Regions from separate parts of the Oryzihumus sp. genome, predicted to be linked through region 2. Evidence: predicted binding sites of a transcription regulator. Region 2 holds the regulator's gene; each other region holds the start of a gene.
The links. Region 2 encodes Rex, which represses fermentation and respiration genes when NADH is low (regulators of the CRP and FNR family bind a similar motif). Its sites were predicted from a motif close to CTTGTGAANNNNTTCACAAG; they were not measured.
Positions count from the first base shown of each region.

Region 1: a site for Rex is predicted at 2,196-2,215, ahead of edd (phosphogluconate dehydratase). Genes of this name have one in related genera too.
Region 3: a site for Rex is predicted at 1,391-1,410, ahead of ACXVGS_RS10745 (geranylgeranyl reductase family protein). Genes of this name have one in related genera too.

Region 1 covers NZ_JBTCWL010000097.1:3,225-11,032, forward strand. Annotated here, with positions in the region: gene eda (bifunctional 4-hydroxy-2-oxoglutarate aldolase/2-dehydro-3-deoxy-phosphogluconate aldolase) at 1-238, opposite strand, end outside; gene edd (phosphogluconate dehydratase) at 235-2,124, opposite strand; gene pdxH (pyridoxamine 5'-phosphate oxidase) at 2,280-2,960, opposite strand; gene ACXVGS_RS17775 (pentapeptide repeat-containing protein) at 2,971-3,624, opposite strand; gene ACXVGS_RS17780 (citrate synthase 2) at 3,756-4,877, shown strand; gene serC (phosphoserine transaminase) at 4,997-6,124, shown strand; gene ACXVGS_RS17790 (DUF3048 domain-containing protein) at 6,214-7,170, opposite strand; gene ACXVGS_RS17795 (lytic transglycosylase domain-containing protein) at 7,423-7,808, shown strand, end outside.
Region 2 covers NZ_JBTCWL010000036.1:4,075-11,882, forward strand. Annotated here, with positions in the region: gene ACXVGS_RS10845 (uroporphyrinogen-III synthase) at 1-216, opposite strand, end outside; gene hemC (hydroxymethylbilane synthase) at 213-1,262, opposite strand; gene ACXVGS_RS10855 (glutamyl-tRNA reductase) at 1,259-2,566, opposite strand; gene ACXVGS_RS10860 (redox-sensing transcriptional repressor Rex) at 2,563-3,246, opposite strand; gene ACXVGS_RS10865 (glutaredoxin family protein) at 3,402-3,653, opposite strand; gene ACXVGS_RS10870 (HAD family hydrolase) at 3,708-4,562, shown strand; gene ACXVGS_RS10875 (sigma-70 family RNA polymerase sigma factor) at 4,680-5,435, shown strand; gene ACXVGS_RS10880 (hypothetical protein) at 5,555-6,787, shown strand; gene ACXVGS_RS10885 (1-acyl-sn-glycerol-3-phosphate acyltransferase) at 6,797-7,808, opposite strand, start outside.
Region 3 covers NZ_JBTCWL010000035.1:19,746-27,553, forward strand. Annotated here, with positions in the region: gene ACXVGS_RS10735 (isochorismate synthase) at 1-509, opposite strand, end outside; gene ACXVGS_RS10740 (demethylmenaquinone methyltransferase) at 644-1,339, shown strand; gene ACXVGS_RS10745 (geranylgeranyl reductase family protein) at 1,446-2,768, shown strand; gene ACXVGS_RS10750 (NADH-quinone oxidoreductase subunit A) at 2,905-3,267, shown strand; gene ACXVGS_RS10755 (NuoB/complex I 20 kDa subunit family protein) at 3,267-3,821, shown strand; gene ACXVGS_RS10760 (NADH-quinone oxidoreductase subunit C) at 3,818-4,579, shown strand; gene ACXVGS_RS10765 (NADH-quinone oxidoreductase subunit D) at 4,579-5,940, shown strand; gene nuoE (NADH-quinone oxidoreductase subunit NuoE) at 5,940-6,749, shown strand; gene nuoF (NADH-quinone oxidoreductase subunit NuoF) at 6,746-7,808, shown strand, end outside.

The DNA.
Region 1 (7,808 bases), on a different contig from region 2:
TGACCGTGCCCGCGCCGGTGACCATGCCGGGCACCTCGGCGGCCACGCGCTCGATCGCGGCCAGGCCGGCGGCGGTGCGCAGGGTGATCTCGATGATCCCCACGCCGCCACGCAGCAGCGCCTGGGCCAGCGGCACCGCCTGCTCGACGTCGTCCACGACGACGACGGGTATGACGGGGCTGACGGCGAGCAGCTCGGCCGCGGTCCGGGGGTGGTTGGTCTCGGCGACGCTCGTCATGAAGTGCTCTCCTGCAGGTGGTGGGCGGGCGTGGTGACAGTGTCCACCGCGCCGAAGACGTGGGCGCCCTGGTCGGCGCGGCCGACCAGGTGGCGCAGGCCGGCGAACAGCTCACGCCCGGTCCCGAAGGTCTCGCCGCCCGCGGTGGTGACCGGCTCCCGGCCCTCCCACTCCTGCTCGGCGACGAGGACGTCGAGGGTGCCGCGGTCGGCGTCCAGCCGGACCACGTCGCCGTCGCGGAGCCGGGCGATGGGACCGCCGTGGACCGCCTCCGGCGTCACGTGGATCGCCGCCGGGATCGCCCCGGAGGCACCGGACATGCGTCCGTCGGTGACCAGTGCGACCTGGAAGCCGCGCTTCTGCAGGACACCCAGGGACGGGGTCAGCGCGTGCAGCTCCGGCATGCCGTTGGCCGAGGGGCCCTGGTCGCGGATGACCACGACGACGTCGCGGTCCAGCTCGCGGCGGGAGAACGCGGTGAGGAAGCCGACCTGGTCGGTGAACACGCGCACCGGCGCCTCGATGAGCCGGCGCTCGGGGGCGACGGCGGAGACCTTGATGACCGCGTGGCCGAGGCTGCCGCTGAGCACCCGCAGGCCGCCATCGGGGGCGAACGGGTCGCTGGCCGGGCGCAGCACGTCCAGGTCGGTGCTCGCCGCGGCCGGCTCGCGCCAGGTGAGGGCGCCGTCCTCGAGGGCCGGCATCCGGCGGTAGCGGTCCAGGCCCGGGCCGGCCAGGGTCAGCACGTCCTCGTGCAGCAGCCCGGCGTCGAGCAGGGTGCCGACGAGGAACGGGGTGCCGCCGGCCGCGTGGAAGTGGTTCACGTCCGCGCTGCCATTGGGGTACATCCGGGCGCACAGCGGCACGACCCGCGACAGGTCGTCGAAGTCCTCCCACGTGAGCTGGACACCGGCCGCGGCGGCCATGGCGACCAGGTGCATCGTGTGGTTCGTCGAGCCCCCGGTCGCGAGCAGGGCGACGACGCCGTTGACGACGACCTTCTCGTCCACGACGTGGCCGATGCCGTAGGACCGGTCACTGGCGGCGATCTCGGCGACCCGGCGCGTGGCCTCGGCGGTGAGCGCCCCACGCAGCGGGTCGTCCGGCGAGACGAACGCCGCGCCGGGCAGGTGCAGGCCCATGACGTCCATGAGCAGCTGGTTGGAGTTGGCGGTGCCGTAGAAGGTGCACGTGCCGGGCGAGTGGTAGGACGCGGTCTCGGCGGCGAGCAGCTCCTCGCGGCCGACCTCGCCGGCGGCGTGGGCCCGGCGGACGGAGGCCTTCTCGGCGTTCGGCAGGCCGCTGCTCATCGGGCCGGCGGCCACCATCGCCACCGGCAGGTGGCCGAAGGCGAGGGCGCCGGCGACGAGGCCGGGCACGATCTTGTCGCACACGCCGAGCATGAGGGCGCCATCGAACACGTCGTGGGAGAGCGCGATCGCCGTCGACATGGCGATGACGTCCCGGCTGAACAGGCTCAGCTCCATGCCGTCGCGGCCCTGCGTGATGCCATCGCACATCGCGGGCACGCCACCGGCGACCCGGGCGACCGCGCCGAGGCCGCGCGCGGTGTCCTTGATCTGCTGCGGGTAGTGCTCGAACGGCGCATGCGCGGAGAGCATGTCGTTGTAGGACGTGACGATGCCGAGGCTGACGGCGCTCTCCCCCGACATGGCGGCACGGTCCGAGCCCCCGCAGGCGGCGACCGCGTGGGCCAGGTTGCTGCAGCCGAGGTCGGCGCGGGTCAGGCGCCCGCCACGCTCGGCGGCAGCGTGCTGGATGCGCGAGAGGTAGTCACGGCGGGTCTGCCGGCTGCGCTCACGGATCCGCTCGGTGACGTCGGCGACGACGCGGTGCACGGCAGGGGTGTGGGGACGGCTGGGCATGGTTCTCCTCGCAGGTCGCGGCGGCCCCGAAGGGCTGGCGGCGAACGGCGACGGTGGCGCCCGCAGTCACGCTTGTGACGGCGTTCACGCTAGAGCACGGGTCGGGGTTACCGGCAAGTACGCCCCGCCACGTCCCGCGATCCGGACCGGCAGCCTCAGGGCTGGCGGCGCTCCACCCGCCACGCGGACGGGTCGTCGAGGTCGCCCTCACCGGCCCGGACGAAGACCAGCCGGTCGTGCAGGCGGTCGCGCCGGCCGGCCCAGAACTCCACCTCGTCACAGGTGATGCGGTAGCCGCCCCAGAACGGCGGCACCGGCACGTCGTCGACCCCACCGCGGTCCGGCCACTGCGCCGCGTATCGCGCGTAGGCGGCTTCCAGCCCCTCGCGGCCCTCGATCACCTGCGACTGCCGCGACGCCCACGCGCTGACCCGGGAGCCCCACGGGCGGTGGCCGAAGTAGTCGCGGACCTGCTCCTCGGGCAGCCGGTGCGCCGTGCCCCGGAAGCGGACTGCGCGATACATGGCCGGCCAGGTGAGGGAGGCGGCGATGCCGGCGTTGCCGGCGAGCTGCCGGCCCTTGGCCGACTCCAGGTTGGTGACGAAACCCGGGCCACTGGGGTCGAAGAAGCGCATGAGGACGGTGCGCACGTCGGGGCGGCCGGCGGCGTCGACGGTGGCCACCGACATCGCGGTCGGCTCGGGCACGTCGCCCTCTGCGGCGGCCCGCTCCCGGGCAGCCTCCAGCCAGGCGCTGGCCTGCCGCCACGGTGTGGCGGCGAGGTGCTGCTCGAGCAGTCCCTCACCGAGGTAGTCGTGGCGGTCCGCAGGCGTCATGGGTCGAAGGCTAACGACCCTCGAGCACGGTGAGGCCGAGCTGGGCCGCGAAGGCGGGGGCGAGGTCGTAGAGCTGGGACTGGGCGATCGTCGCGCCGGCCAGGCTGGTCACGCCCCTGGGCGCCCGCAGGTCGGCACCACTGAGATCGACCCGCTCCAGGCGGGCGCGGGAGAAGTCGGGCTCGACCAGCTGGCAGCCGTCGAAGCTGACGTCGACCAGGGTGGCCTCGGCGAAGTCGACCTCCCGCAGCACGGCTCCCTCGAACCGCACGTCCTGCAGGGTCGCCCCGCGCAGGTTGAGGTAGTCGACCTTGCCCCCGCGCACCGCGACCCGGCGCAGGTCGGCGCCGAACGCCTGGACCGCCGCCAGACGCGGGTCGCTGACCACGACGTCGAGCCAGGAGGTCTCGGCCAGGTCCGGCGCCACGCCCTGCAGGTCGGCGAGGACGCAGTCGGCGAAGCGGGCCCCGCGCAGCCGGGTCTCGTCCAGGCGGCAGGCGTAGACCCCGCACTCGAGGAACCGGGCGTCGCGCCCGTCCTGGCCGGACAGGTCGAGGTCACGCAGCTCGAGGGCGTCGTACTCCCCTGCCTGCTCCAGGCCGGCGTCGCCGAAGGGCTCGAGGTCGGGAAGGTCGACCTCGAGGCGGCGGGGGGCTCGTGCCATGGCGGACTCCTTGTGCGGGAAGGGCGAACGGTGTCCTCCACACGGACCGCACCGTTCGCTCGACGCGGGACACGGTGCAGAATGGCAGGCGCCCCCGACACCGCGGTCGGGTGCAGGGACGGAGTGCTTTGATGACCGACAGCGACTTCAAGCCCGGACTCGAGGGTGTCATCGCGTTCGAGACCGAGATCGCCGAGCCCGACAAGGAGGGTGGCGCGCTGCGCTACCGGGGGGTCGACATCAACGACCTCGTCGGCAAGGTGTCGTTCGGCAACGTGTGGGGGCTGCTGGTCGACAACAAGTTCAACCCGGGCCTGCCACCGGCGGAGCCCTTCCCCCTGCCGGTGCACACCGGTGACGTGCGCGTCGACGTGCAGAGCGCACTGGCCCAGCTCGCCCCCGTGTGGGGCTTCCGCCCGCTGCTCGACATCGACCCGGCGCAGGCCCGCGACGACCTCGCCCGCGCCTCGGTGATGGCGCTGTCCTTCATCGCGCAGTCGGCCCGCGGGCAGGACCGCCCGATGGTCCCCCAGCGCGAGGTGGACAAGGCGCAGACCATCGTCGAGCGGTTCATGATCCGCTGGCGCGGCGAGCCCGACCCGCGCCACGTCGAGGCGGTCGACGCCTACTGGGTCTCCGCGGCCGAGCACGGCATGAACGCCTCCACCTTCACCTCCCGCGTCATCGCCTCCACCGGCGCCGACGTCGCCGCCTGCCTGTCCGGCGCGGTCGGGGCGATGAGCGGCCCGCTGCACGGCGGCGCACCCTCCCGGGTGCTGCACATGATCGAGGGCGTGGAGTCCTCCGGCGACGCCACCGCCTACGTCAAGGACGTGCTCGACAAGGGCGAGCGGCTCATGGGCTTCGGGCACCGCGTGTACCGCGCGGAGGACCCCCGTGCGCGTGTGCTCCGCGCGACGTGCGAGCGGCTCGGCGCCCCACGCTTCGAGGTCGCCGCCGCGCTGGAGAAGGCCGCCCTGGAGGAGCTGCACGCCCGCCGCCCTGACCGGGTGCTGGCCACCAACGTGGAGTTCTGGGCCGCGGTGCTGCTGGACTTCGCGCAGGTGCCGGCGTCGATGTTCACGCCGATGTTCACCTGCGCCCGCACCGCCGGCTGGTCGGCGCACGTGCTCGAGCAGAAGCGCACCGGGCGCCTGATCCGGCCGTCGGCGCGCTACGTGGGCGACGGCCCGCGCCCCGCGGAGGACGTCGCCGGCTGGGACGCGCAGGTCGCCCCGGGTCACGCCGGCTGAGACCTCCGTCCCACCCGGCGGACCATCGCGTCCACGGGCTGGACGGTTTGCTTGAATGGGTCGCACCTGACAACGGCGTCAGAACTGCCGCAAACCGCCTCTGACCCGAAGGACGTCCCGTGACCGACGCCGCCATCACCATCCCCGCCGAGCTGCTGCCCCAGGACGGCCGGTTCGGTTCCGGCCCGAGCAAGGTCCGCCCCGAGCAGGTCGACTACCTCGCCTCGCTCGGGCGCACCGTGCTGGGCACCTCCCACCGCCAGGCCCCGGTGAAGAACCTCGTCGGGGAGGTCCGCGAGGGCCTGCGCGAGCTGTTCTCCCTGCCCGAGGGCTACGAGATCATCCTCGGCAACGGTGGCTCCACGGCGTTCTGGGACATCGCCGCGTTCGGCCTGGTGCGCGAGCGCGCCCAGCACCTCGCGTTCGGCGAGTTCTCCAGCAAGTTCGCGACCGTGACCGACAAGGCGCCCTTCCTGGGCAGCTCGAGCGTCATCAAGGCCGAGCCCGGCACCCTGGCCGCGCCCGTCGCCGAGGCCGGGATCGACGTCTACGCGTGGCCGCACAACGAGACCTCCACGGGCGTCATGGCGCCGGTCCAGCGCGTCGCGGGCGCCGACGATGACGCTCTCGTGCTCGTCGACGCCACCTCCGGTGCCGGCGGCCTGCCGCTCGACATCACCCAGAGCGACGTCTACTACTTCGGCCCGCAGAAGTGCTTCGCGGCCGACGGTGGGCTCTGGCTCGCCGCGTTCTCCCCGGCCGCCCTGGCCCGGGTCGACGAGATCGCCGCCACCGGCCGCTGGGTGCCGGACTTCTTCAGCCTGCCGACGGCGATCGACAACTCACGCAAGAACCAGACCTACAACACCCCGGCCGTCGGCACCCTCGCCCTGCTCGCCGAGCAGGTGCGCTGGATCAACGGCAACGGCGGCCTGGACTGGGCGGTCAAGCGCACCGCCGACAGCTCCTCGCGGCTGTACTCCTGGGCCGAGGGGACGGCATACACCTCGCCGTTCGTCGCGGACCCGGCCGCGCGCTCCCAGGTCGTGGGCACCATCGACTTCGCCGACGAGGTCGACGCCGCAGCCGTGGCCAAGGTGCTGCGCGCCAACGGCGTGGTCGACGTCGAGCCCTACCGCAAGCTGGGTCGCAACCAGCTGCGGGTCGCGATGTTCCCCGCGGTCGACCCCGAGGACGTCTCGGCGCTGATCGCCTGCGTCGAGCACGTGGTGGCCCAGCTGGGCTGAGGTCCCACCCCCGCCGGGATCGACGAGACCCACACCACCGACGGGTTGGTGTGGGTCTCGTCGATCTCGCGGGGTGGTCCGCGCCCGGATCAGACCTTGGCGGTGGTGGCCACGAGCGCCACCCACAGCCCACCCGGCGCGAAGGCCAGCGGCTTGCCGGTCGCGTCGGTGAACGTCGTCGGCGCCCCGGCGCTGGGCCGGGCCCACCGCCCCTCGATCCGCCTGCCGTCACGGAACAGGACGACCCGGCCCGAGCCCACGGTGTGGGTGTACTGGGAGGGGTTGCCGTTGACGTCGATGTCGCGGCGGTCCGGCACGATCGAGCAGAACTGCACCAGGACGTTGGGCTTGCCCAGCACCACCCCGCCGGCCGTGGTCAGCCTGCGCCCGCCGATGGTGCGCACGTAGCGGTGCCGCGCGGCGTCCCAGACGAAGGTCACGGTGGTCGCCCCGACGGACGTGCGGACCTGCGCGGCGGCCGGCGCCGAGGCCAGCCGCGGGTCGCTGGAGGCGAAGCGGAAGCCCACGTCGCGCACCCCGTCTCCCTTGACCCGCTTGGCCACCACGGCCAGGTCGGCCACGAGGTTGTAGGGCGCGGGACGGGACCGGTCGCGGCTGAAGCCCGGGCCGCCCCGGTCGTTGACCACCGTGCGCAGCGGGGATCGGTCGATGATCGGGAGCACCGGCCGGGCGCCCCCGGAGAAGACGAGGACGACCCGGCCGTACTGCGCGAGCAGCTCGGGGTCGCTGGTGCGGACGCTGCGCACCGCCTCGACCCGGGGCCGGTGCCCGGAGAAGACCGCGAGCATGCGGCTCAGCCCACCCTCGGCCTGCTCGAGGTAGATCACGTCGGCCTGGTCGATCCCCCGCGAGGGCCGGCCGTTCTCGGTGTCGTCGACCTTGACCGCGATGACGGGGCCGGACGGGGGCGCACCCAAGCCCGTCAGCGGGTTGACCGCCGGCGCGCCGGCCGTGGTCGTGGCGGAGCTCGGCGGGGTGCTCGGCGCGGCGGCCTTGCGCGGGCTGCCGCTGGAGCAGCCCGTCACGCCGGCCATGGTGACCGCCAGCACCACGGTCCCCGCCCAGAACCTGGGCAAAAGGTGCAGACCGGACGGGTTTCGTGATGACATGTCGGGCCCCTCTGCGCAGCGTCCCACGGCGCCTGCAGCGTATGCCGGGTGGCTGGGGAAGTGACGGATCTCAACCGCGTGGCGGCAACCGTGACTTCCTCCGAACCGCCTCGTTGGTCCTGTCGCAAGCCCCGGGGGTGGGGAGCTGAACCAGCAAGGAGACGAGTCGTGAGCAAGCACGGACAGGCACGGACGGTCATGATCCCGTGGCGGCGCATCTGGGCCGCGGCGCCCGCGGTGGCCCTGATCGGTGGTGGAGTCGCCCTCGCAGCGCTCGGGCACGCCCCCGACAGCGCGTCGGCGGCCAACGCCTCGGGCACCCTGGTCAAGGTCCCCGAGTTCATCATGGAGGACGCCGGCTCCCCGCCCATCGCCCCGTCCCGGGTGGCCAAGGGCCTGGGCATCCGCCCCGGCACGAAGTCGACCAGCTCCGAGGCCGTGGTCATCGACCGGTCCGGCGTCCCGGCGCAGGCCCTGTCGGCCTACCGCTCGGCCGAGCACCTGATGCGCACGGCCGACCCGAGCTGCCACCTCGACTGGCCGGTGCTCGCCGC
Region 2 (7,808 bases):
CTCGCGGACGAACGGCGCGATGAAGTCCTCGCGGGCCACCTGGTCGATCACGACGACGTCGGCGGCGGCGAGGTACTCGGCGGCACGCTGCGTCAGCAGGCCGGGGTCGCCGGGACCGGCACCGACGAACGCGACCCGGCCCAGGGGCTTGCTGGTGCGGCTGGTCGTGGTGGCGGTCGTCTGGGTGTTGCTGGGGGTTGAGCGCGTGGGGCTCACAGGGCACGCTCCGGAGCGGTCGGGTCTGGGCGGTCGGCGGGGTCGTGGGGGCGGTCGGCCACGTGCTGGGGGTCGTGGTCTCCCGCCCTGCCTGGGTCGGGTGGTCGGTCCTCACTGACGGCCGGCCCCAGGCCGACCGTGACGATGTCGCGGGCTCCGTCCTCGAGCAGGACGGCGGCCAGCTCGCGGCCGAGACGCTCGGCCTCGGGCACCGGGCCGGTGACCGAGCGGCGCAGCTCGGCGGCTCCGTCCTCGCTGCCCACGAAGGCTCGCACGGACAGCTCGGCTCCGTCCATTCCCTCGACGACCTCGGCGAGGGCGCCGATCGGTGCGGTGCAGCCGGCCTCGAGTGCCGCGAGCAGGGCGCGCTCCGCGGTGACCGAGGCCCGGGTGTCGGCGTCGTCGAGGGGGCGCACGGCCGCGGTGGCCTGCGGGTCGTCGCTGCGCACCTCGACGGCGAGGGCACCCTGCCCGGGGGCGGGCAGCATCTGCAGCGGGTCGATCAGCTCGGTCACCTCGTCGAGGCGGCCGAGACGGGCCAGACCGGCGGCGGCGAGGACCACCGCGTCGACCTTGCCGTCGTGCACGAGGCGGAGGCGGGTGTCGACGTTGCCGCGGATGGCGCGGACGTCCAGGCCCAGGCCCAGGGCCGCGATCTGGGCCGCCCGGCGCGGGGACCCCGTGCCGACCACGGCGCCGGCCGGCAGCTCGCCGAGCGTGAGGCCGTCGCGGGCGACCAGCGCGTCGCGGGGGTCCTCCCGGCGCGTCACCGCGGCCACGGTCAGGCCCGGCTCGGGGGCGACGGGCAGGTCCTTGAGCGAGTGCACGGCCAGGTCGACCTCACCGGCCAGCAGCGCCTGGCGGATGGCCGCGGCGAAGACGCCGGTGCCGCCGATCGCGGACAGCGGCTGGGTGGAGGTGTCACCGAACGTGGTGATCTCGACCAGCTCGACCTCATGGCCGAGGGCGCGCAGCTGGTCGGCGACCCACCCGGACTGGGTGGTCGCGAGGGCCGAGCGGCGGGTGCCCAGGCGCAGGCGGGTCACGCCAGACCACTCCCCTCGGGCGGCACGGAGACGGCCGCGACGTCGTGCGGGTCGAGGTCGAACAGCTCGCGCAGGGCCTGGGCGTAGTCGCCACCCTGGCCCTCGCCGGCCAGCTCCTTGACCCGCACCGTCGGCGCGTGGAGGAGCTTCTCGACGACGCGGTGCACTGCCAGCTGGACCTCGCCGCGGGTGGTCTCGTCCAGCTGGGGCAGCCGCTGCTCGAGGCGGGACAGCTCGGCGGCCACGACGTCGGCGGCGCGGGAGCGCAGGGCGGCGACGGTGGGTGCCACGGCCTGGGCGCGGCGGCCGGTGAGGTAGGCGGCGACCTCGGCGGTCACGAGGTCCTGGACCTGCTGCAGCTGCGGGCTCACCTGCCCCGGGGCGAGGTCGGCGCCGAGCTCCTCGAGCCCGACGACGTCGACGGCCTCGACCTCGGCGGCACGCGGGTCGACGTCCCGCGGCAGGGCGAGGTCCACGAGCACCTGCGGGCGACCGGCCCGGTCGATGGCGGCGCGGGCAACCATGTCCGCGGTGAGCACGTGGCCCACGGCACCGGTGCACGAGATGACCAGGTCGGCCTCGCGCAGCGCCTGCTGCAGGTCCTCGAACGGCAGGGACCGCCCGCCGGTGCTGGTGGCCAGCCGCTGGGCCTTGCTGCGGGTGCGGTTGATGACCACCAGGTCACCGGCGCCGCCGCGGGCGACGGTCGTCGCGGCGAGGCTGCTCATCGAGCCGGCGCCGACGACGAGGACCCGCGTCTGCTCCAGCGGCCCGAGGGCGCGCGCCGCCCGGGCCAGCCCGGCCTCGACCAGGGACACGCTGACGGTGTCCAGCTCGGTCTCGGAGTGGGCCCGCTTGCCGACCCGCAGCGCCTGCTGGAACAGCGAGGCGAGGGTGCCGCCGGCCTGGCCGTCGGCCTGGGCGGTGCGCAGGGCCTCGCGCAGCTGGCCGAGGATCTGCCCCTCGCCGACCGCCATCGAGTCGAGCCCGCAGGCGACCGTGAACGCGTGGGCGATGGCCCGGTCCTCGTAGTGGACGTAGAGGTGCTCACGCAGGTCGCCCAGCGGCACACCCGAGCTGGCGGCGAGCGCCTCGCCGATCTCGTTGACTGCACCGTGGAAGGTCGCGGCCTCGGCGTAGACCTCGAGCCGGTTGCAGGTGGAGACCACGACGGCCTCGTGCACGCTCTCCCCGGCCCGGACGGTGCGGGCCAGCGCGGCCACGCCCTCGGCGTCGAGGGAGACCGACTCCAGCACCGGGATGGGGGCCGTGCGGTGCGAGAGGCCCAGGACGACGACGCTCACCGGATCACCTCGCGCAGCGGGGTGCGGCGGGCGGCGAGGGCCTTGCGCTGCTCGTGGAAGGCGAGGATCTGCAGCTCCATGGACAGGTCGACCTTGCGCACGTCGACGCCGTGGGGCACCGACAGCACGCAGGGGGCGAAGTTGAGGATCGAGCGCACGCCTGCGGCGACGAGGCGGTCACAGACGCCCTGCGCGGAGGCGGCCGGGGTGGCGATGACGCCGATGGCGATGCCGTCCACCTCGGCGACCCGCTCGAGGTCGTCCATCGGGCGGACAGCCACCCCGGCGATGTGCTGGCCGACGATGTCAGGGTCGTGGTCCAGCAGCGCGACGACGCGGAAGCCGCGGGTGACGAAGCCGGAGTAGTTGGCCAGGGCGTGCCCGAGGTTGCCCAGCCCGACGATGGCCACGGGCCAGTCCTGGGTCAGGCCGAGCTCACGGGAGATCTCGTAGGCGAGCAGGTCGACCTCGTAGCCGACCCCGCGCACGCCGTACGAGCCGAGGTGGGAGAGGTCCTTGCGCAGCTTGGCCGAACGCACCCCTGCCGCGGTCGCGAGCTCCTCGGAGGAGACGGAGGTGATGCCTCGCTCGGCGAGGTCCGTCAGGGCACGCAGGTACTCAGGTAGCCGGGCAACTGTCGCGTCGGGGATTCCTCGACGGGCTGCGGGGTCGGCGGTCACTGTCGCACCGGCTCCTTCCGTACAGGTCCGGACGTCACAAGGCCGGACTGGAGCGCGTGGGTTCACCTCAGGGTAGGTCTTTGTGAACACACGCACAAAGTCGCGAACCGACCCCGCCGTCTGGTAGGTGAGCGATGTCACCGACAATGCGCGGCTCAGCCCCCGAGCGCGGCGCGCAGGCGCCGCTCGTCGACCCTCCAGAAGTCGTGCTGGCGGCCGTCCACGAGCGTGACCGGGATCTGCTCGGCGTACTCCGCGAGGAGCTCCTCGTCCTCGAGCACCGACCACTCCTGCCAGCCGACGCCGAGATCGTCGGCCACCCGGGAGATGACCTCGCGGGCGTCGTCGCACAGGTGGCAGCCCGGCTTGCCGATCAGGGTGATGCGCGGTGCGGGGGTGGCAGGCACCTCACCACTGTATGCCGCGCGGCCGCCCCCTCCGGCCCGGTCTAGGCTGGTGTCATGGAGCTGCCGGCGGGGCCCGACGAGCACGAGACCGTCGCCGCTGCTGTCCACCTGCCGGATGGCCTCGACCACGCCCTGGCGGTGCCGGTGGACCCGACCGCCGCCGCGTTCTTCGACCTCGACAACACGCTGCTGCGTGGCGCGAGCGTCTTCCACCTCGCCAAGGGCCTCTACCGGCGCAAGTTCTTCGGCGCCCGCGACATCGCCGCGATGCTGTGGAAGCAGGCGTGGTTCCTCGCCGTCGGGGAGAACCTCGACCACGTCGCCAAGATCCGCGAGCAGGGCCTGGGCTACGTCGCCGGCCACTCGGTCACCGAGCTGACCGAGATCGGCGAGGAGATCTACGACGAGGTGATGGGCGAGAAGATCTGGCCCGGCACGCACGCCCTGGCGCAGATGCACCTCGACTCCGGGCAGCGGGTCTGGCTGGTCACGGCCACGCCGATCGAGGTCGCCGAGGTCATCGCCCGGCGGCTCGGCCTGTCCGGCGCGCTCGGCACGGTGGCGGAGACCGAGGACGGCCTCTACACCGGTCGCCTCGAGGGCGAGCCGTTGCACGGCGAGGCCAAGGCGGTGGCGGTGCGCGCCCTGGCGGAGCAGGAGGGGCTGGACCTGTCCCGCTGCTCGGCCTACTCCGACTCGGCCAACGACATCCCGCTGCTGTCCCTGGTGGGCCACCCCTACGCGATCAACCCCGACGCCCGGCTGCTCGAGCACGCCCGTGCCCACGGCTGGCAGGTGCGCGACTACCGCACCAAGCGCAAGGCGGCCAAGCTCGGCCTCCAGGCGGCGGGGGCCACGGCCCTGGCCGGAGCCCTCGCGGCGGCCTCGGCCCGCCGGCTGCGCCGCTGAGGGCCGCCCGAGGCGGGTTTCACGCCGGACCCCCCTGACATTTCGGGCGACTTTGGGGAGACTGTCCGCCGAGGAGGTTGCCCCATCGTGAGCCGGAGGATGCAGGGTCGCGTGAGCATGCCCGCGCGCCGGGGCCGCGCCCGTGCGGCGCGGTGGGCTGCGCCTGCCCCGGTGCCGGCCGGCATACCGGTCCTGCCCGACCACGGCCTGGGCGACGCCACGCGGTCGTTCCTGGACAGCCTCCGCGTCCTGCTCGCCGCGGCCGGCGGCGGGGCGCCCGGCGGGGGCGGCACCGCGCTGCAGCAGCCAGGCGGCGTCCCGGAGGACATGGACCGGGTGGCCGCCCTCGTCGAGCTGGCCCAGGGCGGCGACGCCGAGGCGTTCGGGCTGCTCTACGAGCGCTACGTCGACCTGGTCTACCGCTACGTCTACGTGCGCGTGGGATCACGGCACCTGGCCGAGGACCTCACCTCCGAGACGTTCGTGCGCGCGCTGCGCCGGATCGACTCCTTCTCCTGGCAGGGTCGCGACATCGCGGCGTGGTTCGTGACCATCGCCCGCAACCTCATCACCGACCACGCCAAGTCGGCGCGGTTCCGCCTCGAGGTCAGCACCGCCGACATGCTCGACGCCGACCGTCGGGTCGACGCGCCGGAGACCGAGGTGCTCCAGCACCTGCGCGACACCCGCCTGCTCGAGGCTGTCCGCGACCTCAAGCCGGAGCAGGCCGAGTGCGTCGTGCTGCGCTTCCTGCAGGGCCTGTCCCTGGCCGAGACGGCCGCCGTGATCGGCAAGTCCGAGGGGGCCGTCAAGCAGCTGCAGCTGCGGGCCGTCCGCGCCCTGCACCGGGCCCTGGACGGGGAGGTGCTCTGAGCGATGAGCGCGAACCTCCGCCTGCGTAACTTCCGGCCCGACCCGTCGTTCTCAGGACGAACCACACGCATGGGGCCGCAGTCTTCAACAGTCACCACCACAGGGGAGGGAACGCCGGTATGCCGTTGCTGAGCCGCCGCGCCGACCTCTTCCACCGCGCACTCGAGGGGGCTCCGGCCGCCGACGACGAGATCGCGGCCCTCGTCGGCACGGCCTCGCGCATCCCCACCCTCGACGGTCCCGCGTGCGCCCCGCGCCCGGAGTTCGTCGAGCAGCTCGGCGCGCGGCTGCGGGCTGAGGCGCAGACGCTGCCCGCCCGCCCCGCCAGGCCGGCCGCCGTTCGCCAGGTCCCCGGTGGTGGCCCGCTGGTGCTCGTCATCGGCAAGGGCCTGCCGCGGGTGCTGGTCGGTGCTGCCGCCACCGTGCTGGTCGCCTCGGCGGCCGTCGGTGTCGTCTCGCGTGCAGCCCTGCCCGGCACGGCGCTCTACCCCGTCAAGCAGCTGCTCGACACGGCCGCGGTCCAGCTCGCCGGCTCGGAGCACGACCGCGGGCTGACCCTGCTCGCCCAGGCCCAGCAGCACATCTCCGAGGCCGGCGACCTCGCCGACGGTGGGACCACCGACCCGGCCCCCTATGACGAGGCCCTCGGCGCGGCCTACGACGCCACGCTCGGCGGCCAGCGCACCCTCCTCGCGCTGTACGACCGCGACCACGACCAGCAGGCCCTCATCGCGGTCCAGGACTTCACCGCACGGGCGCTGCCCCAGGTCCAGGCGCTGCGCTCGCGCGTTCCCGCGGCCAGCGTGCCCGCGGTCGACCGGCTGCTTTCCGTGCTCCAGCTCGGCGACGAGGCGGTGGCCCGCAAGGTGGCGGTGTGCGGGTCGGCCTGCTCGGCACTGGACACCACGGGCGGTGGGCACGGCCCCGCCTCACTGCCCTCCCTGCCGTCCAGCACCGCAGTCCCGACGACGCCGGTGCGCGGCCTTGGCCTGCCGAGCGGCACCGCCTCGCTGCCCCCGCTCGTGCCGTCCGCCGGCTCGGTGAGCCTGGGCGGCGGCGGGGTGTCCGCCTCGCCCCTCCCGGGCGTCTCCATCTCGGTGCCGCTGCCCGGCGCCACGGTCGGCGGCAGCTCGTCCGGAGGCAAGCCCTCCGGGGGCATCAGCGCCTCCCTCCCGGGCGTCGGTGGCGCCAGCGTGGGCTCCGGCGGCGTCAAGGTCAGCCCCTCGGGCAGCTCCGCCTCCATCAGCCTGCCCGTGCCCGACCCGGTCGGTTCGGTGGTGGGCACCGTGGGTGGCGTCGTGGGTGGCCTCGGTCAGACACTGACCACCCCCACCCTGCCCAAGCTCCCCTGACCCGCCGGCTCAGAAGAAGACCGACCGCCGCTGCATCAGCAGGGAGTACAACGTCTGCTGGATCGTCTCGCGGACCTGGTCGGTGAGGTCGAACACGAGCATCGGGTCGTCCGCCGCCTGCGGCCCCAGGGAGTCGGTCTCCACCGGGGCGCCGAACTCGATGATCCACTTGCTGGGCAACGGGATCAGACCGAGCGGCCCCAGCAGCGGCCAGGTCGGCGTGATCGGGGCGTAGGGCGCGCCGAGCAGCCGGGCAACGGCCTTCATGTTGCCGATGATCGGGTAGATCTCCTCGGCGCCGACGATCGAGCACGGGATGATCGGCACGCCGGTGCGCAGGGCCGCCGAGACGAAGCCGCCCCGGCCGAACCGCTGCAGCTTGTACCGCTCGCTGAACGGCTTGCCGATGCCCTTGAACCCCTCGGGCCACACGCCGGCCAGCTCGCCGGAGGACAGCAGCCGCTCGGCGTCGGCGTTGGCGGCCAGGGTCGAGCCGCTCTTGCGGGCCAGGTCGCCGACCACGGGGGTCTGGAACACCAGGTCGGCGCCGAGCATCCGCAGATGCCGGTGAGCCGGGTGCTCGTCGTGCACCGCCACCTGGGTCATCAGCGAGTCCAGCGCCACGGTGCCGGAGTGGTTGGCCACGACCAGCGCGCCGCCCTCGGCGGGGATGTTCTCGATGCCCCGCACCTCGACGCGGAACCACGACCGGTAGAGCGGGCGCAGCAACGGCAGGTAGACGTGCTCGGTGAAGTCGGGGTCGAAGCCGAAGTCGTCGACGGTGTAGTCGCCGGTCAGCCGGCGGCGCAGGAAGGCCAGCGTGCCGGCCACCTGGCGCTCGACCTCCTCACCGGACAGGCCCGCGGCCTGGGCTGCGGTCCGCAGGATGCTCACGGCGGCCCGGACCAGCTCCTCCACCCCGCTGACGTGGATGCGGTCGGCCGCCGGGGCAGCCTCGGTCGGCTGGGGCTCGGGGGCTGGCGCCGTCGCAGGTGCGGTGCGGCGCGTGCCCGTGCGGCGC
Region 3 (7,808 bases), on a different contig from region 2:
CACTGCGCCCCGGACAGGGCCCCGTCGGCGAAGGCGACCTCGCGCGGGGCCGCCGGGGGCTCGCCCGGCCCGGGGGTGAGGACCGCCGGCAGGCTCGAGCCCTGCGTGATCGTGGTGAGCCAGAAGTGCGAGCCGCGGTGGCCGAGGACGACCTCCGGCACGACCAGGGAGGCGCCGGCAGGGGAGTCGTCGGCGAAGGCGATGGAGCCGAAGCAGACCGGGCCGGTGCCCGGGAGCAGCACGTCGTCGCGGACCACCGCCCGGGAGACGACCTCCCGCCACCACTCCTGGGCGGCAGCGAACCGCTGCGGGCCGCCCGCCTCGAAGACCAGCGCCCGACCCCAGCCGACCAGCCCCTCGCCGCGGCGCACCCACGAGGAGATCGCCTCGGGGGAGACGTGGCCGGGCAGCAGCGACAGCAGGGCGCCGGGGTCCTCGAGCGCCACAGTGCGCGCCACGAGCGGCCCGGCCGCGGGAGGCGGCGGGACGGGTGCGGGCTCGGTGGTCACGGAGAGCAAGCCTACGACCGGGGCCCGGGCGCCCGACCCCGGACCACGGTGACGGGGCCTGCACGAGCCAGTCACCGGGGCATACCGGTGGTGGCCGTGCAGGCCACCACACGGCATACGGGAGGATGTGGCCCATGATCCGCGCCAGCCTCGACAAGCGTCCCCGCGACGTCGCCGCGATGTTCGACGACGTGGCGGGCCGCTACGACGTCACCAACGACGTGCTGTCCCTCGGCCAGGACCGCCTCTGGCGCAAGGCCGTCGTGCGCGCCGTCGACGCCCGGCCGGGGGAGCGGGTGCTCGACATCGCCGCCGGCACCGGCACCAGCAGCGAGCCGTTCGCCGACGCGGGGATCGACGTGGTGCCGGCCGACTTCTCCCTCGGCATGCTGCGGGTCGGCAACCGCCGCCGCCCCGACCTGGGCTTCACCGCCGCCGACGCGCTGCGGCTGCCGTTCGCCGACGCGTCCTTCGACGTGGTCACGATGTCCTTCGGGCTGCGCAACGTCTCCGACACCCTCGGCGCGCTGCGTGAGTTCCTGCGGGTGACCAGGCCGGGCGGCCGCCTTGTGGTCTGCGAGTTCTCCCACCCGACCAACGCGGCGTTCCGCAAGGTCTACAGCGAGTACCTCATGCGCTCGCTGCCGCCGATCGCCCGCCGGGTCAGCTCCAACCCCGAGTCCTACGTCTACCTCGCGGAGTCGATCCAGGCCTGGCCCGACCAGGCCGGTATGGCGCGCACGGTCACCGAGGCGGGGTGGCAGGACGTGGCCTGGCGCAACCTCAGCGGCGGCATCGTGGCCCTGCACCGGGCGGTCAAGGCCGGTTAGGTCTGCCTCAGTTCGGCAGGCTCCCACGTCCGGGCGTAGAGTTCCCCGGTATTCGTGAAGATCTTCACAAGCGCGTGCAGGCAGCAATCAGCATGGTGAGGAAGCCGTGAGCAACAGCGAGACCGGGGCAGGGGCGACCCTCGCGTCGGGAACCCCGGCCACCGAGACCGCCGATGTGATCGTCGTCGGTGCCGGGCCGGGAGGTTCCGCCACCGCGGCCTACCTCGCTGACCACGGGCTCGACGTCCTGCTCCTGGAGAAGTCGGCGTTCCCCCGCGACAAGATCTGCGGCGACGGCCTCACCCCTCGCGCCACCAAGGAGCTCATCTCCCTCGGCGTCGACACGACCGGGTGGCAGCGCACCAAGGGCCTGCGCATCAAGGGCGGCGGCCACACGCTGCAGCTCGACTGGCCCGAGACCGACCACTTCCCCTCCTACGGCATGGTGCGCACGCGCGCCCAGCTCGACGAGACCCTCGCCCGGCACGCGCAGTCCCGCGGGGCCCGGCTGGAAGAGCACACCAGCGTCACCGGGCCGGTCCTGGACGCCGCCGGACGGGTCGTCGGCGTCACTGCGCGACGGATGGACGAGCGGGGCCGGGCCGCGGGCGACACCGTCACCTACCGCGCGCCCGTGGTCATCGCGAGCGACGGCGTCTCGAGCCGCCTGGCGACCGCCGTCGGTCGGCCCAAGCGGGAGGACCGCGTCATGGGCGTCGCCGTCCGCGCCTACTACCGCACGCCGCGCCGCGACGACTACCTCGAGTCCCACCTCGAGCTGTGGACCCGCGACGACTCCGGCAACCGCATCCTCATGCCCGGCTACGGCTGGCTCTTCCCGCTCGAGGACGGCCGCACCAACGTCGGCCTCGGCACGCTCGACACCACCTCGGCCTTCCAGAAGACCGACTACAAGGACGTCATGCGGCGCTGGGTCGAGGACATCGACGCCGACTGGCACCTCGAGCACGACGACTCCGCCGGCCCGATCCGAGGCGCGGCGCTGCCGATGGGATTCAACCGCAGCCCGCTCTACGCCGACGGCCTGCTGCTCGTCGGCGACGCCGGCGGCATGGTCAACCCGTTCAACGGCGAGGGCATCGACTACGCCCTCGAGGCCGCGCGCGTCGGCGCCGAGCTCGTCGCCCAGGCGCTGGCCCGACCGGGCGACGCCGAGCGCGAGCGCGTCCTCGCCACCTACCCCAAGGTGATGAAGGACGAGCTCGGTGGCTACTTCACGCTGGGCCGCTGGTTCGCGCACGCGATCGGCAACCCGGAGGTGATGCGCCTGGCCACGAAGTACGGCCTGCCGCGCACCACGCTGATGAAGTTCCTGCTGAAGGTGATGGCCAACCTCGCGGAGCCGCACGGCGGCACCGCGGGCGACCGGCTGATCACCGCCCTGTCCAAGATGGCCCCGGCGGCATGAGCCGGACGGGCGCCCCTAGGATTGGGCCGTTTGGAGACGTGGCCCCGCGTTCGCGGATGGTTGGCCTCGCCAACGTGACCCACTCCGGACAGACTGCCGTGAGCGAGATGATCAACCGAAAGGGGAGCGTGTCGGGATGACCAACCCCTACGTCCCACTCCTGTTCCTGGCCGCCATCGGTGGCGGATTCGCCGTCTTCTCGGTGGTCGCGGGGTCCCTGGCCGGGCCCAAGCGCTACAACCGCGCGAAGCTCGACGCGTACGAGTGCGGCATCGAGCCGACACCGCACGCGAGCGGCGGCGGCAAGGTGCCGATCAAGTACTACCTGACGGCCATGCTGTTCATCGTCTTCGACATCGAAGGCGTCTTCCTCTACCCGTTCGCGGTGGCCTTCAACAAGCTCGGCCTGTTCGCGTTGGTGGAGATGGTCCTGTTCATCATCACGGTGTTCGTCGCCTACGCCTACGTGTGGCGTCGCGGCGGTTTGGAGTGGGACTGATGGGTATCGAGGAGAAGCTCCCCGCGGGCTTCCTGCTCACCACGGTCGAGCAGCTGGCCGGCTACATGCGCAAGAGCTCGGTGTGGCCCGCGACGTTCGGCCTGGCCTGCTGCGCCATCGAGATGATGGCCGTCGGCACGCCTGACTACGACATCGCCCGGTTCGGCATGGAGCGCTTCTCGGCGACCCCGCGCCAGGCCGACCTGATGATCGTCGCCGGCCGGGTCAGCCAGAAGATGGCCCCGGTCGTGCGCCAGGTCTACGACCAGATGCCCGAGCCCAAGTGGGTCATCTCGATGGGCGTCTGCGCCAGCAGCGGCGGCATGTTCAACAACTACGCCATCGTCCAGGGCGTCGACCACATCGTCCCGGTCGACGTCTACCTGCCCGGCTGCCCGCCGCGGCCGGAGATGCTGCTCAACGCGATCATCACCCTGCACGAGCAGATCCAGAACACGCCGCTGGGTGTCAACCGCGTCAAGGCTGCCCGCGCCGCCGAGGAGGCTGCGCTCAACGCGACGCCGACGCACGCCGTGAAGGGGCTGCTCGCATGAGCTCCGACGAGAAGAAGGTCCCGACCGACAAGGCGCAGGAGACCGGCGGCGCGCCGACCGAGGCCGAGCGCGACAACCTGCCGACCGCACCGGGCACGCCCGAGGTCGTCTCCGTCCGTCACGGCATGTTCGGCGCCCCCGACAGCGGCGACACCAGCGGGTACGGCGGGCTGGTCGCCCCGGTGCTCTTCCCCGCCCCGGCGCAGCGGCCCTACGGCCGCTACTTCGACGAGGTGGCCGACCACCTCGAGCGTGCGCTCGAGGGCGCCGAGGGCTTCGGCCGCGCCATCGAGAAGGTCATCGTCGACCGCGGCGAGCTGACCCTGTTCGTGCGCCGCGAGGACCTGCTCACCGTGGCCCGCGCGCTGCGCGACGACCCGGCCCTGCGGTTCGAGATGTGCACCGGCGTCTCCGGCGTGCACTACCCGCACGAGGCCGGCCGCGAGCTGCACGCCGTCTACCACTTCCTGTCGATCACCCACGGTGGTCGCCGGGTCCGCGTCGAGGTCACCTGCCCCGACGACGACCGCCACATCCCGTCGATCGTCGGCATCTACCCGGCCAACGACTGGCACGAGCGCGAGACCTGGGACATGTTCGGCATCGAGTTCGACGGTCACCCCGCGCTGACCCGGATCCTCATGCCGGACGACTGGCCCGGCCACCCCCAGCGCAAGGACTACCCCCTCGGCGGCATCCCCGTCGAGTACAAGGGCGCCACCATCCCGCCGCCGGACCAGCGGAGGTCCTACAACTGATGAGCACCGACCAGATGCATGCAGGCGACGTCTACGCGACCGGCGTCGCCGACGAGGCCGACGCCGAGGGCGCGCGCGTCTTCAACGCCGCGGGCGGCGACTGGGACACCATCGCCGACGAGGCCTCCGCGCTCCACGAGGAGCGCATCGTCGTCAACATGGGCCCGCAGCACCCGTCCACGCACGGCGTGCTCCGGCTCATCCTCGAGCTCGACGGCGAGACCGTCACCGAGACGCGGGCCGGCATCGGCTACCTGCACACGGGCATCGAGAAGAACATGGAGTTCCGCAACTGGACCCAGGGCGTGACCTTCTGCACCCGGATGGACTACCTCACGCCGCTGTTCAACGAGACGGCGTTCTGCCTCGCGGTGGAGAAGCTGCTCGGGATCACCGACCAGATCCCCGAGCGGGCCAGCATCATCCGCGTGCTCATGATGGAGCTCAACCGGATCTCCTCCCACCTCGTGGCCCTGGCCACCGGTGGCATGGAGATGGGCGCCACCACCGTCATGACCGTCGGCTTCCGCGAGCGTGAGCGGATCCTGTCCATCTTCGAGATGGTCACCGGCCTGCGCATGAACAACGCCTACGTCCGCCCCGGCGGCGTGGCGCAGGACCTGCCCCCGGGCGCCATCGACAAGATCCGCGACGCGATCCCGGCGATCCGCAAGGGCCTCGGCGAGCTCGAGCTCCTGCTCAACGAGAACCCGATCCTCAAGGGCCGCACCGTGGACGTGGGCTACCTCGACCTGACCGGGTGCATGGCGCTGGGTATCACCGGCCCGGTGCTGCGCTCGGCCGGCCTGCCGCACGACCTGCGCAAGCTGGACCCGTACTGCGGCTACGAGACCTACGACTTCGACGTCATCACCCGCGACTCCTGCGACTCCTACGGTCGGCTGCGCATCCGCATCGACGAGATGTACGAGTCGCTCAAGATCGCCGAGCAGGCGGTCGACCGGCTGCAGGGCACCCCGGGCCCGGTCATGGTCGAGGACAAGAAGATCGCCTGGCCGGCCCAGCTGGCCATCGGCGGCGACGGCATGGGCAACAGCCTGGACCACATCCGCGAGATCATGGCCACCTCGATGGAGTCCCTCATCCACCACTTCAAGCTGGTGACCGAGGGCTTCCGCGTGCCGCCGGGTCAGGCCTACGTCGCGATCGAGTCGCCCAAGGGCGAGCTCGGCTGCCACGTCGTCTCCGACGGTGGCACGCGCCCCTACCGCGCGCACTTCCGCGACCCGTCGTTCAACAACCTGCAGGCCACGGCCGCGATGTGCGAAGGCAGCCAGGTCGCCGACGTCATCGTCGCCGTCGCCTCGCTCGACCCCGTGATGGGAGGCGTGGACCGCTGATGGCGACCACGAGCAACCCGAACTACGGTTCCGTGCCCGCGCCGACGAGCGGGCCCTATGAGGCCGACGTCCTGGCCGGCCTGCACCGTGACGCGCAGGAGGTCATCGGGCGCTACCCGGTGAAGCGCTCGGCGCTGCTGCCGCTGCTGCACCTCGTGCAGTCCGTCGACGGCTACGTCTCCACCCGCGGCATCGAGTTCTGCGCGGAGGTCCTCGACCTCACCGCGGCCGAGGTCAGCGGCGTCGCGACGTTCTACACGCAGTACAAGCGCCACCCCAACGGCGAGTACACCGTCGGCGTCTGCACCAACACGCTGTGCGCCGTCATGGGCGGCGACCAGATCTGGGACGAGGTCAGCGAGCACCTCGGCATCGGCCACGACGAGACCACGCCCGACGGCAAGATCACGCTCGAGCGGGTCGAGTGCAACGCGGCGTGCGACTTCGCGCCGGTGGTCATGGCCAACTGGGAGTTCTTCGACAACCAGACGCCGGAGTCCACCAAGACCCTGGTCGACGACCTGCGCGCCGGTCGCGAGGTCAAGCCCACCCGTGGCCCCTCGCGCGTGTGCAGCTTCAAGCAGGTCTCCCGCGTCCTGGCGGGGTTCAACGACGGCCTCGCCGACGAGGGCGTGGGTGCCGGCCCGGCCTCCCTGGAGGGCCTGAAGGTCGCGAAGGACCGTGGCTGGGGCGAGGGCAGCAACGGCAACCGGCAGAACGAGGCGACCTCCGACGCGATGGCGGCCGGACGGCATACCTCCACGGACACCCCGGCCGAGGCCCAGGGTGACGGGAAGGCGGAGAAGTGAGCACGCAGCTGACGCCGATCCTGACGAAGTTCTGGGACGACCCGCAGTCGTGGACCCTCGAGACCTACGAGAAGCACGACGGCTACAAGGCGCTCAAGAAGGCGCTCGGCATGCCCCAGGCCGACCTGGTCCAGATGACCAAGGACTCCGGCCTGCGCGGGCGTGGCGGCGCCGGCTTCCCCACGGGCATGAAGTGGGGCTTCCTGCCGGCTCCTGACGGTGGCCCCCGCTACCTCGTCGTCAACGCCGACGAGTCCGAGCCGGGCACCTGCAAGGACATCCCGCTGATGATGGCGGCCCCGCAGTTCCTCATCGAGGGCGTGGCGATCACGTCCTACGCGATCGGTTGCAACCACGCCTTCATCTACCTGCGTGGTGAGGTCGTCCACGTCTACCGCCGCCTGCTGCGTGCGGTCGAGGAGGCCTACGCCAAGGGCTACCTCGGCAAGAACATCATGGGCACCGGTTTCGACCTCGACGTCACGGTCCACGCCGGCGCCGGCGCCTACATCTGCGGCGAGGAGACGGCGCTGCTGGACTCCCTCGAGGGTCGCCGTGGCCAACCGCGCCTCAAGCCGCCGTTCCCGGCGGTCGCCGGTCTGTACGCCCGCCCGACCGTCGTCAACAACGTCGAGTCCATCGCCTCCGTGCCGCCGATCCTGCTGCACGGCGCCGAGTGGTTCTCCGACATGGGCACCGAGAAGTCGACCGGCTTCGGCATCTTCAGCCTCTCCGGCCACGTCACCCGCCCCGGTCAGTACGAAGCACCGCTCGGCATCACGCTGCGCGAGCTGCTCGACATGGCCGGTGGCATGCGCGGCGGCAAGAAGCTGAAGTTCTGGACCCCGGGTGGCTCGTCCACGCCGCTGTTCACCGACGAGCACCTCGACACCCCGCTGGACTTCGAGTCCGTCGCGGCCGCCGGGTCGATGCTCGGCACCCGCGCGCTGCAGATCTTCGACGAGACGACCTGCGTGGTGCGCGCCGTGGAGCGCTGGACCGACTTCTACGCGCACGAGTCCTGCGGCAAGTGCACCCCGTGCCGTGAGGGCACGTGGT